DNA from 3 places in the Streptomyces sp. SAI-135 genome. Region 3 is predicted to be linked to each of the others. Evidence: predicted binding sites of a transcription regulator. Region 3 holds the regulator's gene; each other region holds the start of a gene.
What was found. The regulator HrcA, encoded in region 3, represses chaperone genes, less so after heat shock. The targets are predictions, from matches to a motif close to TTNGCACTCNGNNNNNCNGAGTGCNAA.

Region 1: the regulator HrcA is predicted to act here: its motif matches at 2,174-2,200, upstream of groES (co-chaperone GroES).
Region 2: the regulator HrcA is predicted to act here: its motif matches at 2,271-2,297, upstream of groL (chaperonin GroEL).

Annotation. Positions count from the first base shown of each region.
Region 1 covers NZ_JARXYP010000002.1:5,549,114-5,553,788, reverse strand. Annotated here, with positions in the region: gene groL (chaperonin GroEL) at 1-1,606, opposite strand, end outside; gene groES (co-chaperone GroES) at 1,719-2,027, opposite strand; gene M2163_RS29800 (polysaccharide deacetylase family protein) at 2,256-3,041, opposite strand; gene M2163_RS29795 (polysaccharide deacetylase family protein) at 3,038-3,973, opposite strand; gene M2163_RS29790 (methyltransferase domain-containing protein) at 4,065-4,675, shown strand, end outside.
Region 2 covers NZ_JARXYP010000002.1:4,287,648-4,292,322, reverse strand. Annotated here, with positions in the region: gene thrC (threonine synthase) at 1-1,063, shown strand, start outside; gene M2163_RS23730 (MoaD/ThiS family protein) at 1,060-1,335, shown strand; gene M2163_RS23725 (cold-shock protein) at 1,779-1,985, shown strand; gene groL (chaperonin GroEL) at 2,460-4,082, shown strand; gene M2163_RS23715 (NADH:flavin oxidoreductase) at 4,445-4,675, shown strand, end outside.
Region 3 covers NZ_JARXYP010000002.1:3,258,884-3,263,558, reverse strand. Annotated here, with positions in the region: gene hemW (radical SAM family heme chaperone HemW) at 1-128, shown strand, start outside; gene M2163_RS19205 (DUF3097 domain-containing protein) at 454-1,260, opposite strand; gene M2163_RS19200 (MBL fold metallo-hydrolase) at 1,295-2,023, opposite strand; gene hrcA (heat-inducible transcriptional repressor HrcA) at 2,174-3,190, shown strand; gene dnaJ (molecular chaperone DnaJ) at 3,191-4,330, shown strand; gene M2163_RS19185 (nitronate monooxygenase) at 4,496-4,675, shown strand, end outside.

The sequences.
Region 1 (4,675 bases), 2.3 Mb from region 3:
TGTGACCACCGGCGGCCGGCTCCTCCTCTTCCTTCTTCTCGACGACCAGGGTCTCGGTCGTCAGGAGGAGGGAGGCGATGGAGGCGGCGTTCTCCAGGGCGGAGCGGGTGACCTTGACCGGGTCGATGACGCCGGCCTTGACCAGGTCGCCGTACTCGCCGGTCGCGGCGTTGAAGCCCTGGCCCTTGTCGAGCTCGGCGACCTTGGAGGTGATGACGTAGCCCTCCAGGCCGGCGTTCTCGGCGATCCAGCGCAGCGGCTCGACGACGGCCTTGCGGACGACGGCCACACCGGTGGCCTCGTCGCCGGTCTTGCCGAGGCCGCCCTCGAGCACCTTGGCGGCGTGGACCAGAGCGGAGCCACCACCGGAGACGATGCCCTCCTCGACCGCGGCGCGGGTCGCGGAGATGGCGTCCTCCAGACGGTGCTTCTTCTCCTTCAGCTCCACCTCGGTGGCGGCGCCGACCTTGATCACGCACACGCCGCCGGCCAGCTTCGCGAGGCGCTCCTGGAGCTTCTCGCGGTCCCAGTCGGAGTCGGTGTTCTCGATCTCGGCCTTGATCTGGGCGACCCGGCCCTGGACGGCGGCGGAGTCACCGGCGCCGTCGACGATCGTGGTGTCGTCCTTGGTGACCGTGACACGGCGGGCGGAGCCCAGCACGTCCAGGCCGACCTGGTCGAGCTTGAGGCCGACCTCCTCGGAGATGACCTCGGCGCCGGTCAGGGTCGCCATGTCCTGGAGCATCGCCTTGCGACGGTCGCCGAAGCCGGGGGCCTTGACGGCGACCGCGTTGAAGGTGCCGCGGATCTTGTTGACGACCAGGGTCGACAGGGCCTCGCCCTCGACGTCCTCGGCGATGATCAGCAGCGGCTTGGAGGCACCCGCCTGGATGACCTTCTCGAGCAGCGGCAGCAGGTCCTGGATCGAGGAGATCTTGCCCTGGTTGATCAGGATGTACGGGTCGTCGAGGACGGCCTCCATACGCTCCTGGTCGGAGACCATGTACGGCGACAGGTAGCCCTTGTCGAAGGCCATGCCCTCGGTGAAGTCCAGCTCCAGGCCGAAGGTGTTGGACTCCTCGACGGTGATGACACCGTCCTTGCCGACCTTGTCCATCGCCTCGGCGATGAGCTCGCCGACCTGCTGGTCCTGGGCGGACAGCGCGGCGACGGCGGCGATGTCGGACTTCTCGTCGATCGGGCGGGCGGTCGCGAGGAGGTCCTCGGACACGGCCGCGACGGCGGCGTCGATGCCCTTCTTCAGGGCGGCCGGGGAGGCACCCGCGGCGACGTTCTTCAGGCCCTCGCGCACCAGCGCCTGGGCGAGCACGGTGGCGGTGGTGGTGCCGTCACCCGCGATGTCGTTGGTCTTGGTCGCCACCTCCTTCACCAGCTGGGCGCCGAGGTTCTCGTACGGGTCCTCGACCTCGACCTCGCGGGCGATGGTGACGCCGTCGTTGGTGATGGTGGGAGCGCCGAACTTCTTGTCGATGACGACGTTGCGGCCCTTGGGGCCGATCGTCACCTTGACCGTGTCGGCAAGCTTGTTGACGCCGCGCTCGAGGGCGCGACGGGCGTCCTCGTCGAACTTCAGGATCTTCGCCATGGGAGCGTGAGCCCTCTCGGAAATCTAGGTGAAAAGAGACTGCGCCCCGGGCGCCCGGCTTGTTAGTGGTCGCGGGGGCCAGGGGCGCAGCTCGAAGAAATGCTGGGGTGAATTACTTCTCGATGATCGCGAGCACGTCGCGGGCCGAGAGGACGAGGTACTCCTCGCCGTTGTACTTCACCTCGGTGCCGCCGTACTTGCTGTACAGCACGATGTCGCCGGTCTGGACGTCGAGCGGCAGTCGCTCGCCGTTCTCGAAGCGGCCCGGGCCCACGGCCAGGACGACGCCCTCCTGGGGCTTCTCCTTGGCGGTGTCCGGGATGACCAGGCCAGAGGCGGTGGTCTGCTCGGCGTCGAGCGGCTGGACCACGATGCGGTCCTCGAGCGGCTTGATGGCAACCTTGGAGCTGGTGGTCGTCACGATCCGACCTCCCCCTTCGGAGATCTCACGGGGTTAACTGTCTGAGGTGGCGACCAGGTGGATCCGTCGTCGCGGGTGCCGGACCTGCCCGTCGCTGTGTTGGCACTCTCCAGGGGGGAGTGCCAGACCCGAGACTATGACCGCGATTAGCACTCGGTCAAGCGGAGTGCCAATCGCGTCTCCGGCGGGACCTCCGGCCGCGTCTCCGGCGGGGCCTCCGGAGCACCCCTACAGGTAGTCCTCCAGCCGCCCCACCGTCAGTCCCCGCCGCTCGATCTCCCGCAGCAGTCTCGTCGTACGTTCCGTCAGGGTCGGGCCCGTCGTCTCCGCCGAGGTCACCGAGACGATGTCCCCCGCCCTCAGGCCCCGCGTCTGCCCCTGCGCCGCCACGCTCCACAGCACCACCGCCGAGAGCCCGCAGTCGGCCGCGGCGCGCAGGGTCGTGCGGTCGTACGTCCCGTAGGGCGGCCGGAACAGCCGCGGCCGGATCCCGAAGCGGGACCGCACCTTCTCCTGCTGGCCGCAGATCTCGGCGCGCTGCCCGGCGTACGGCAGGCCGCGCAGGGCGGGGTGGTCGAGGGTGTGGTTCTGGATGCTCGCGCCGACCGACTGGAGGCGCGCGAAGTGGCCGTAGCCGGGGCCGACCACGCTGTCCGTGAGGAACATGCTGACGGGCAGCCGCAGTTCACGGACCAGGTCGACGAACCGCGGGTCCTTCTCGGCGCCGTCGTCGTAGGTGAGGAAGACGACCTTGTCGGAGGTCTCGACGCGCCGCACCACCGGCGGCCGGCCGTTCTGGCCCGCCGCCCTGCGTGCCGGCACCCGCGGGGGCGCCGGCAGCGGGGCCGTCAGACCCCAGTGGCGGTACGGTCGTCCGTCCGCCCTTGCCGGGCCGTACGACCCCACCCGCTGGGCGGCCTTCTTCCCCAGCCGTTCGATGGGGTCGACGGACTGGGCGCAGCCCGCGAGGAGTACGGCCGCCAGCCCCGCGGCGACCAGGATCCGCGGTCTCACAGGTAGTCCTCGAGGCGTGCGACGGCGTAGCCCTCGGCCGTGACCTTGTCCAGGAAGCGGCGGACCATGTCGGTCATCGTGCCCTTCCCGTCCGCGCGGCCCCGGAAGTGGCTGAGCACGATGTCGCCGGGGCGGATCCTGCGGTCCCACTCGCGGTACTCCCAGTGGTCGGCGAAGACCTCCTCGTTCCAGATCGGCGCGTACCTGATGCCGCAGGAGCGGGCCGCGCGCAGGGTGTCCTCGTTGTAGTTGCCGTAGGGCGGACGGAAGAGCGCCGGCCGCTTGCCGTACTGCTTCTCGATGACGTCCTGCATCCCGCAGATCTCGCGCTTCTGGCGGGCGTAGGACAGCCCGGGCAGGTAGGGGTGGTGGAGGGTGTGGTTGTCGAGGGCGACCCCCCTGTCCCGCATCTTCCGGAAGTAGCCGTAGTCGTCCTTGATGAGGTAGTCGCTGAGGAAGGCGGTGTACGGGATCCGCAGCTCGCTCGTCATCCGCAGGAACGCGGGGTCCTTCTCGGCGCCGTCGTCGACGGTGAGGAAGACGATCTTCTGGTCGGTGGGGATCGTGGTGAAGACCGGTGGCAGCCCCTTCTCCTCGTGGCCGTCGACCTCGAAGCCGTCGCGGGTGGTGATGCGGGGCTTGGTCACGGGTGCCGGCGGGGCCGTCAGCGGGACCCTCTTCAGCCCCCACCGCCTGGCGAGGGCACCGCGGGTCTGCTCGGCGCGGAGGCGGGCGGCCCGGATGAGGGTCTTGTCGGCCTGGAGCTCGGCGGCGGGGGCCGGGGGTGCCTGGAGGGGGCGCTGCCGCGGTACGTCGGTCGCGGCCGGGCGGGCGCAGCCGGAGGCCAGGGCGGCCGTGGCCAGGAGGACGAGTCCGCCGCGGATCGACACCCTCAACGCACCATTTTTATAGGTTTGTCCTACTGTTCCCATGGCGTCGGATCCTCGCAGGTCACGGCGGAGCGCCCGGGCCGACACCGCCGCCCGGCAGCGGACCGTCCACCGACTGGCCCACAATGACCCGGTGAACGACCTCGCCCCCCTCCTGACCCCCGAGGGCCGTGCCCTCCTCGACGACGTGCGCGGCACCGCCCCCGCCGACGAACTCGCCGTCGCCACCCGGCTGCGCCGCGAGCACCCGGCCGAACTGGTCTCGGCGGCGCTCGGCCAGGCGCGGCTGCGGCAGCGGGCGGAGGCGAAGTTCGGGGCCGAGGACGCGGGGCGGATGTTCTTCACGCCGAACGGGGTCGAGCAGTCGACGCGGGCGAGCGTGGCGACGTACCGGGCCCGCAGGCTGAAGGCGCTGGGCGTCACCTCCGTCGCGGACCTGTGCTGCGGGATCGGCGGTGACGCGATCGCGCTGGCCCGGGCCGGGATCCGGGTCCTCGCGGTGGACCGGGACCCGCTGACGGCGGCGACCGCCCGGGCGAACGCGGACGCGCTGGGACTCGCCGGCCTGATCGACGTACGGGAGGCGGACGTCACGGAGGTCGACACGGCTCCGTACGACGCCGTGTTCGTGGATCCGGCGCGACGGGGCGGGCGGGGCCGCATCTTCGACCCGGAGGCCTGCTCGCCGCCCCTGTCATGGGCGGTCCAGGCCGCCCTCAAGGCCCCGCACGCGGCGCTGAAGGT
Region 2 (4,675 bases), 1.0 Mb from region 3:
CGCCCCGCTGCTGCCCGTCCCCGCGGACGTGGCGGACAAGCCCAACATCAACCCCGGCTGGACCCAGCTCGTCAAGGCCGACAACCTCGCCCGCGAGCTCGGCGTCACCGGCGGCCTGTACATCAAGGACGACTCCGGCAACCCGACGCACTCCTTCAAGGACCGGGTGGTGGCACAGGCCCTGGAGGCGGCGCGCGCCTTCGGCTTCACCACCCTCTCCTGCTCCTCGACCGGCAACCTGGCGGGTGCGGTGGGTGCCGCGGCGGCCCGGGCCGGCTTCCGTTCCTGCGTGTTCATCCCGCACGACCTGGAGCAGGGCAAGGTCGTCATGGCCGCGATCTACGGCGGTGAGCTCGTCGGCATCGAGGGCAACTACGACGACGTGAACCGCTTCTGCTCCGAGCTGATCGGCGACCCGGCCGGCGAGGGCTGGGGCTTCGTCAACGTCAACCTGCGGCCGTACTACGCGGAGGGGTCCAAGACCCTGGCGTACGAGATCTGCGAGCAGCTCGGCTGGAAGCTGCCCGACCAGCTGGTCGTGCCGATCGCCTCCGGCTCGCAGCTCACGAAGATCGACAAGGGCCTCCAGGAGCTGATCAAGCTGGGGCTCGTCGAGGACAAGCCGTACAAGATCTTCGGCGCGCAGGCGGAGGGGTGCAGCCCGGTGTCCGTCGCCTACAAGGCCGGGCACGACGTGGTCCGCCCCCAGAAGCCGAACACCATCGCCAAGTCCCTCGCCATCGGCAACCCGGCGGACGGTCCGTACGTGCTGGACATCGCCCGGCGCACCGGCGGTGCGGTGGAGGACGTCAACGACGAGCAGGTCGTGGACGCGATCAAGCTGCTGGCGCGGACCGAGGGCATCTTCGCGGAGACCGCCGGTGGTGTGACCGTGGGTGTGACGCGCAAGCTGATCGAGAACGGCGTCCTCGACCCGACGAAGACCACGGTGGTGCTGAACACCGGCGACGGTCTCAAGACCCTGGACGCGGTGGCCGGTACCGGGCTCACCGCCACGATCCGTCCGAATCTGGACTCTTTCCGAGAGGCTGGCCTCGCATGAGCGTCAACGTCCGCATCCCCACCATCCTGCGCACCTACACCGGCGGTCAGGCCGAGGTGCAGGCCGAGGGTGGGACCCTCGCCGAGGTCATCGCCGATCTGGAGAAGAACCACACCGGTATCGCCGCGCGTGTTCTCGACGACCAGGGCAAGCTGCGGCGGTTCGTGAATGTGTACGTGAACGACGACGATGTGCGGTTCGAGCAGGGACTGGAGACGGTGACGCCCGACGGGGCCGGTGTCTCCATCATCCCGGCGGTCGCCGGCGGGTGACCGTATGACTGGTCATTACCTTCGGTAACAGCAATTACCGAGTGTTCATCCGATTGCCCCCTCCGTGAGAGAAGCGGAGGGGGCAATTCTCTATGGTTGAGCGCGGTACAGTTGGGGAAGCTGCTGCTTCCTTCATGCCGGGCGCATATGAGTTCCGACTTCGGATGCGACGAGAAGTAGCCAAAGTGTGTGGGTTCTTTGTGGCTTATGCTCCTTTTATGGGGCCCGACTTGCCCCGAATTCGGGCGAATTCTCACTACATTCCGGACCCCTTCCGTCCAGAATTCTCGTCCGATTGACCTGTTGCAGACGGCAGTTGGACAGATACATTCAGCCGCGGTCGACGCGTTCCGGCGCACGCCCCCAACCATGTGGGGGGTGAGGTCTGACCCGGATCCACGAAGTGTGGGTCCGTGCAAGGGCCAGTAATAGGGGAGTTAGGCATGGCTCAGGGCACCGTCAAGTGGTTCAACGCGGAGAAGGGGTACGGCTTCATCGCGGTCGACGGTGGTGCGGATGTATTCGTCCACTACAGCGCGATCCAGATGGACGGCTACCGCACCCTTGAAGAGGGCCAGCGGGTCGAGTTCGAGATCTCGCAGGGTCAGAAGGGGCCGCAGGCGGACATGGTCCGTCTCGCGACTGGCTGAAGCACGCGCCGGGTAACAACAGCGTCGTTCTTCGTTCTTCTTCGAAGGGCTCGTACCCCATGGGGAGTCATGGGTACGAGCCCTTCGGCATGCGGGTGCGGGTGCAGGCCGGTGGGGGCGGGCGTTTTGCGCAGTTCCCCGCGCCCCTGAGTGCCTGCGGCGGCCCCTGATCGTCCGTGGCGCCGGGCCACTGCAACCTGCTCAGGGGCGCGGGGAACTGCGCGATCGGCCCCCACCGGCCGGTAGCCGCCCGACCACGGAACCCACCCCGGTCTTGGGCGGGCGCTTGCACTCGACCATGCCGAGTGCTAATCATTGGCGTTAGCACTCTGAAGGTGAGAGTGACAAAGATGGACCGGGTCGGTGAGGCCCGCAGGCCTTGTGGGGCAAGGATCCACAGGCCGGCGAGCCGTCCGTCGCGGGCGCGGGCGCGGTCCGAAGGAATCACCCCCAGTCCTGGAGGGACCACTTCACATGGCCAAGATCATCGCGTTCGACGAGGAGGCGCGGCGCGGCCTCGAGCGCGGCATGAACCAGCTCGCGGACGCCGTCAAGGTGACGCTCGGCCCCAAGGGCCGCAACGTCGTCCTCGAGAAGAAGTGGGGCGCCCCCACGATCACCAACGATGGTGTCTCCATCGCCAAGGAGATCGAACTCGAGGACCCGTACGAGAAGATCGGCGCCGAGCTGGTCAAGGAAGTCGCCAAGAAGACGGACGACGTCGCCGGTGACGGTACGACCACCGCGACCGTGCTCGCCCAGGCCCTGGTCAAGGAAGGCCTGCGCAACGTAGCCGCCGGCGCCAACCCCATGGCCCTCAAGCGCGGTATCGAGAAGGCCGTCGAGGCCGTCTCCGCCGCCCTGCTCGAGCAGGCCAAGGATGTCGAGACCAAGGAGCAGATCGCCTCCACGGCCTCCATCTCCGCCGCCGACACCCAGATCGGCGAGCTCATCGCCGAGGCGATGGACAAGGTCGGCAAGGAAGGCGTCATCACCGTCGAGGAGTCCCAGACCTTCGGTCTGGAGCTGGAGCTCACCGAGGGTATGCGCTTCGACAAGGGCTACATCTCGGCGTACTTCGCCACCGACATGGAGCGGATGGAGGCGTCGCTCGACGACCCGTACATCCTGATCGCCAACTCCAAGATCGGCTCCGTCAAGGACCTGCTCCCGCTCCTGGAGAAGGTCATGCAGTCGGGCAAGCCGCTGCTGATCATCGCCGAGGACGTCGAGGGCGAGGCCCTGTCGACCCTGGTCGTCAACAAGATCCGCGGCACCTTCAAGTCCGTCGCCGTCAAGGCCCCGGGCTTCGGCGACCGCCGCAAGGCCATGCTCGGCGACATCGCCATCCTCACGGGCGGCGAGGTCATCTCCGAGGAGGTCGGCCTCAAGCTGGAGAACGCGACCCTGGACCTCCTGGGCCGCGCCCGCAAGGTCGTCATCACCAAGGACGAGACCACCATCGTCGACGGTGCCGGTTCCTCGGACCAGGTCAACGGCCGGGTGAACCAGATCCGCGCCGAGATCGAGAACAGCGACTCGGACTACGACCGCGAGAAGCTCCAGGAGCGCCTGGCCAAGCTCGCCGGTGGCGTCGCCGTCATCAAGGCCGGTGCCGCGACCGAGGTCGAGCTCAAGGAGCGCAAGCACCGCATCGAGGACGCCGTTCGCAACGCGAAGGCGGCCGTCGAGGAGGGCATCGTCGCCGGTGGTGGCGTGGCCCTCATCCAGGCCTCCTCGGTCTTCGAGAAGCTGGACCTGGAGGGTGACGAGCTGACCGGCGCCAACGCCGTGAAGCTGGCCCTGGAGGCCCCGCTCAAGCAGATCGCCGTCAACGGTGGTCTCGAGGGTGGCGTCATCGTCGAGAAGGTGCGCAACCTGCCCGTCGGCCACGGCCTGAACGCCGCGACCGGTGAGTACGTCGACATGATCGCCGAGGGCATCATCGACCCGGCGAAGGTGACCCGTTCCGCCCTGCAGAACGCCGCCTCCATCGCCGCGCTGTTCCTCACCACCGAGGCCGTCATCGCCGACAAGCCGGAGAAGGCCGCCGCGCCCGCCGGTGGCGGCATGCCGGGCGGTGACATGGACTTCTGATCGCCCCCGGGCCGCGAGGCCTGACGGTCGATCAACGTCCTTGCCGGGGCGGCCCCTCCTGGGAACAGGGGGTGGCCGCCTCCGGTCTTTTCCTGCGCTATGCTTGATCACGAGCCGCTCGACGTGAACTCCCGTCGGTCGACTACGCGTTGGTGGTCCAAGGAAAGACGCCCCGCTTCCTGCGGGGAAATGCAGGTGCAAGGCCTGCCCAGCGCTCAAGACGAAGCCCGTCCCGCACTCGCGGGGCGGGCTTCTTCCATGCGTGGCCGGAGTCACAGCGCGGGCGGAAATCCTGAGGCGCACGGGGTGGTTGGCACCTGGGTAGTGTCCATGCGCATGCACATACCGAGGAGTATCCCCACGTGACCGCCTCCGCCCCCTCCCGCGCCGCCGAGATCCTCTCCCGCCCGGCGCACATCAACGGCCTCACCGTCCCCAACCGCATCGCGATGGCGCCCATGACCCGAGCGTTCTCCCCGGGCGGCATCCCCGGCGAGAACGTGGCGTCGTACTACTCCCGCCGCGCGGCCGCCGGAGTCGGTCTGATCGTCACCGAGGGGACGTACGTCGGCCACGAGTCGGCCGGGCAGAGC
Region 3 (4,675 bases):
TGCGCGCTTCTCGCCGGGCGCTGGGGGAGGGGCTGCTGGAGGCCCGGCCCTATGAGGAGGGGCGGGCTGTGCTGACGCTTCGGGGGCGGTTGCTGGCGGATGCGGTGGTGCGGGATCTGGTGGACTGAGCGCCTACGGGGGTGGGGGGTGCGTGTCGTGTGGCGGCTGCGGGTCGGTGGGGGCTGGTCGCGCAGTTCCCCGCGCCCCTGGGTGGGTGGGGTTGCCGTCGGTGGGATGTCCAGCTGGTTGCATGCGCCTTGGCGGCTGCGGGTGGGTGGGGGCTGGTCGCGCAGTTCCTCGCGCCCCTGAGCAGGTTGCGGCTGCCATCAGTGACACGCCGACGTAGCTGCACCCACCCAAGGGGTGGTGGGAACTGCGCGACCAGTCACAACGAACCCGCAGCCGTTCGACACGCCCCGCCGACCCGCCGCGCAGACCCGCCGCGCGGATCCGCTAGGGCGACGTGACGAAGTCGATCAGTTCTTCCACTCGGCCGAGCAACTCGGGCTCCAGGTCCTTGTAGGAGTTCACCCGCTTCAGGATCGCCTGCCACACCGCGCCGGTGTTCTCCGACGGCCAGCCCAGGGCCTTGCACACGCCTGTCTTCCAGTCCTGGCCGTGCGGGACACGGGGCCATGCCTCGATGCCCAGGGACGACGGCTTCACCGCCTCCCAGATGTCGATGTACGGGTGACCGACGACCAGGGCGTGTTCGCTGGTCACCGAGGCCGCGATGCGGGACTCCTTGCTGCCGGGCACCAGGTGGTCCACCAGGACGCCGAGGCGGGCGTCCGGGCCCGGTGCGAACTCGGCCACGATCGCCGGCAGGTCGTCCACGCCCTCCAGGTACTCCACGACCACACCCTCGATGCGCAGGTCGTCGCCCCAGACCTTCTCCACCAGTTCCGCGTCGTGGCGGCCCTCGACGTAGATGCGGCCGGCGCGGGCCACGCGTGCGCGTGCGCCGGGGACGGCCACCGAGCCGGACGCGGTACGGGACGGTCGTACGGGAGAGGCGGCCGAAGGCCGGACCAGGGTCACCACCCGGCCCTCCAGGAGGAAACCGCGGGGCTCCAGCGGGAACACCCGGTGCTTGCCGAAGCGGTCCTCCAGCGTGACCGTGCCCGCCTCGCAGCGGATCACCGCGCCGCAGAACCCGGTACCCGGCTCCTCGACCACCAGGCCGGGCTCGGCGGGCACCTCCGGCACCGGCTTCGGCTTCTTCCACGGAGGGGTCAGGTCGGCGGAGTACTGGCGCATTCGGATGACGATAGGAGAACCATGCGGCGGATCACTACGACACGCCGAAGCGTGCCGCCAGCGCGTCCCGCTGGGCCCGCACGAACGCCGCGTCCACCACCGCTCCGTGACCGGGCACGTACAGCGCGTCCTCGCCGCCCAGGTCGAGGAGCCGGTCCAGCGCGGCGGGCCAGTGCGGCGGTACGGCGTCCGGGCCCGCCTGCGGTTCGCCGGACTCCTCGACCAGGTCGCCGCAGAAGACGACCTCCGGGGTGCCGGGGACGAGGACGGCGAGGTCGTGGGCCGTGTGGCCGGGGCCGACGTTCGCCAGCAGGACCTGGCGGCCGCCGCCGAGGTCCAGCGTCCACTCGCCCGAGACGTGGTGCCGGGGGGTGACGAGCGCGTCCACCGCCTCGTCGGCCACCGCCGGGTTCAGTCCGTTGGCCACCGCGTCCGCCCGCAGCCCCGCACGGCCCAGCCGCCCCGTCAGCACCGTCTCCACGCCCACCGCGCCGAACACCTCCGCCCCCGCGAAGGCCGCCGCACCGAAGACATGGTCGAAATGGGGGTGGGTGAGCGCGAGATGGGTCACACGATGGCCGGCCAGTTCCTCGGCCTGTGCGCGCAGCCGGGCGCCCTCCGCGAGACCGGAGCCCGCGTCGACCAACAGGGCCGTGCCCTCGCCGATCACCAGGCCCGCCGTACAGTCCCAGGTGGGCAGCCGGCACCGCCCCACCCCGGTCGCTACCCGCTCCCACCCGAGCTCTTCCCAAGTCACCGTCATACCGCGACGCTAGCCGTACAACCCGTCACGCCAGGACCAGCCTTGCCCAGGGAGTACCCCACCGCCGTACACTGGCCGGGGAGCGTTGGCACTCGGACGGACAGAGTGCCAGGCGAGACGCCACGGAAACGACCTCTGGAGGTGCGCGCGATGCTGAGTGAACGCAGGCTTCAGGTGTTGCGCGCCATCGTCCAGGACTACGTCGGCACCGAGGAGCCGGTCGGGTCCAAGGCCCTGACCGAGCGGCACAACCTCGGAGTCTCCCCGGCGACCGTGCGCAACGACATGGCGGTCCTGGAGGAGGAAGGGTTCATCGCCCAGCCGCACACCAGTGCCGGGCGGATCCCGACCGACAAGGGTTACCGGCTGTTCGTCGACAAGCTGGCGGGCGTCAAGCCGATGACCGCGCCCGAGCGGCGCGCGATCCAGAACTTCCTCGACGGCGCGGTCGACCTCGACGACGTCGTGGCCCGGACCGTGCGGCTGCTCGCGCAGCTGACCCGGCAGGTGGCCGTCGTGCAGTACCCCTCCCTCACCCGCTCGACCGTGCGGCACGTGGAGCTGCTCTCGCTCGCCCCCGCGCGCGTGATGCTCGTGCTGATCACGGACACCGGCCGGGTCGAGCAGCGCATGGTCGACTGCCCGGCGCCCTTCGGGGAGGCCTCGCTGGCCGATCTGCGGGCGCGTCTCAACAGCCGGATCGCGGGGCGGCGGTTCGCCGACGTGCCCCGGCTGGTCGAGGACCTGCCCGAGGGCTTCGACGTCGAGGACCGGGGTACGGTCTCGACAGTGCTCTCCACTCTCCTGGAGACGCTCGTCGAGGAGAACGAGGAGCGGCTGATGATCGGCGGCACCGCCAACCTCACCCGCTTCGGACATGACTTTCCCCTCACGATCCGGCCCGTCCTGGAAGCGCTGGAGGAGCAGGTCGTGCTCCTCAAGTTGCTTGGCGAGGCCGGGGATTCGGGCATGACCGTACGCATCGGTCATGAGAACGCCTACGAGGGACTCAACTCCACTTCGGTGGTGTCGGTCGGCTACGGTTCGGGCGGCGAGGCAGTCGCCAAGCTCGGCGTGGTCGGACCGACCCGCATGGATTACCCGGGAACGATGGGAGCGGTACGCGCAGTGGCACGGTACGTCGGACAGATCCTGGCGGAGTCGTAAGTGGCCACGGACTACTACGCCGTTCTCGGCGTGCGCCGCGACGCGTCGCAGGATGAGATCAAGAAGGCGTTCCGCAGGCTCGCGCGCGAGCTGCACCCGGACGTCAACCCGGATCCCAAGACCCAGGAGCGGTTCAAGGAGATCAACGCCGCCTACGAGGTGTTGTCGGACCCGCAGAAGAAGCAGGTCTACGACCTCGGCGGCGACCCGCTCTCGCAGGCCGGCGGCGGTGGCGCGGGCGGCTTCGGGGCCGGTGGGTTCGGGAACTTCTCGGACATCATGGACGCGTTCTTCGGCACGGCCTCGCAGCGGGGTCCGCGCTCGCGGACCCGGCGCGGCCAGGACGCGATGATCCGGCTGGAGATCGAGCTCGACGAGGCGGCCTTCGGCACCACGAAGGACATCCAGGTCGACACGGCGATCGTCTGCTCCACCTGCAACGGTGAGGGCGCGGCGCCCGGGACCTCCGCCCAGACGTGTGACATGTGCCGCGGCCGCGGTGAGGTCTCGCAGGTGACGCGGTCCTTCCTGGGCCAGGTCATGACGTCCCGTCCGTGCCCGCAGTGCCAGGGCTTCGGCACCGTGGTCCCGACGCCGTGCCCGGAGTGCGCCGGCGACGGCCGGGTCCGCTCGCGCCGCACGCTGACCGTGAAGATCCCGGCCGGTGTGGACAACGGCACGCGGATCCAGCTCGCGGGCGAGGGCGAGGTCGGCCCCGGCGGCGGCCCCGCCGGTGACCTCTACGTCGAGATCCACGAGCTCCCGCACCCGATGTTCCAGCGGCGCGGCGACGACCTGCACTGCACGGTCACCATCCCGATGACCGCGGCGTCCCTCGGCACCAAGGTCCCGCTGGAGACGCTCGACGGCATGGAGGAGGTCGACATCCGCCCGGGCACCCAGTCCGGCCAGTCGATCCCGCTGCACGGCCGGGGCGTCACGCACCTGCGCGGCGGCGGCCGGGGCGACCTCATCGTCCACGTCGAGGTCCAGACCCCGACCAAGCTGGACCCCGAGCAGGAACGCCTCCTGCGCGAGCTGGCCAAGCTGCGCGGCGAGGAACGGCCCACGGGGCAGTTCCAGCCGGGGCAGCAGGGGCTGTTCTCGCGGTTGAAGGACGCTTTCAACGGGCGGACCTGAGCGGCGGGGCGACTGCTGGGGGTTCGGGGGTCGTCCCCCGGGGAGGCGCAGTCAGCCGGGGCAGCAGGGGTTGTTCTCGCGGTTGAAGGACGCTTTCAACGGGCGGACCTGAGCCGTCCCGAGGTCGGATTCGGACTTGTCCGGAGGACGTGACAACATGCCGTCATGTCCTCCGCACTGACCGATCTGTTCCCGCATCCGATCGTGCAGGCCCCCATGGCGGGCGGCGTCTCCGTGCCGCGGCTCGCCGCCGCCGTGTCCGAGGCGGGCGGGCTCGGATTCCTCGCCGCCGGGTACAAGACGGCCGACGGGATGTACCAGGAGATCAAGCAGCTGCGCGGGCTG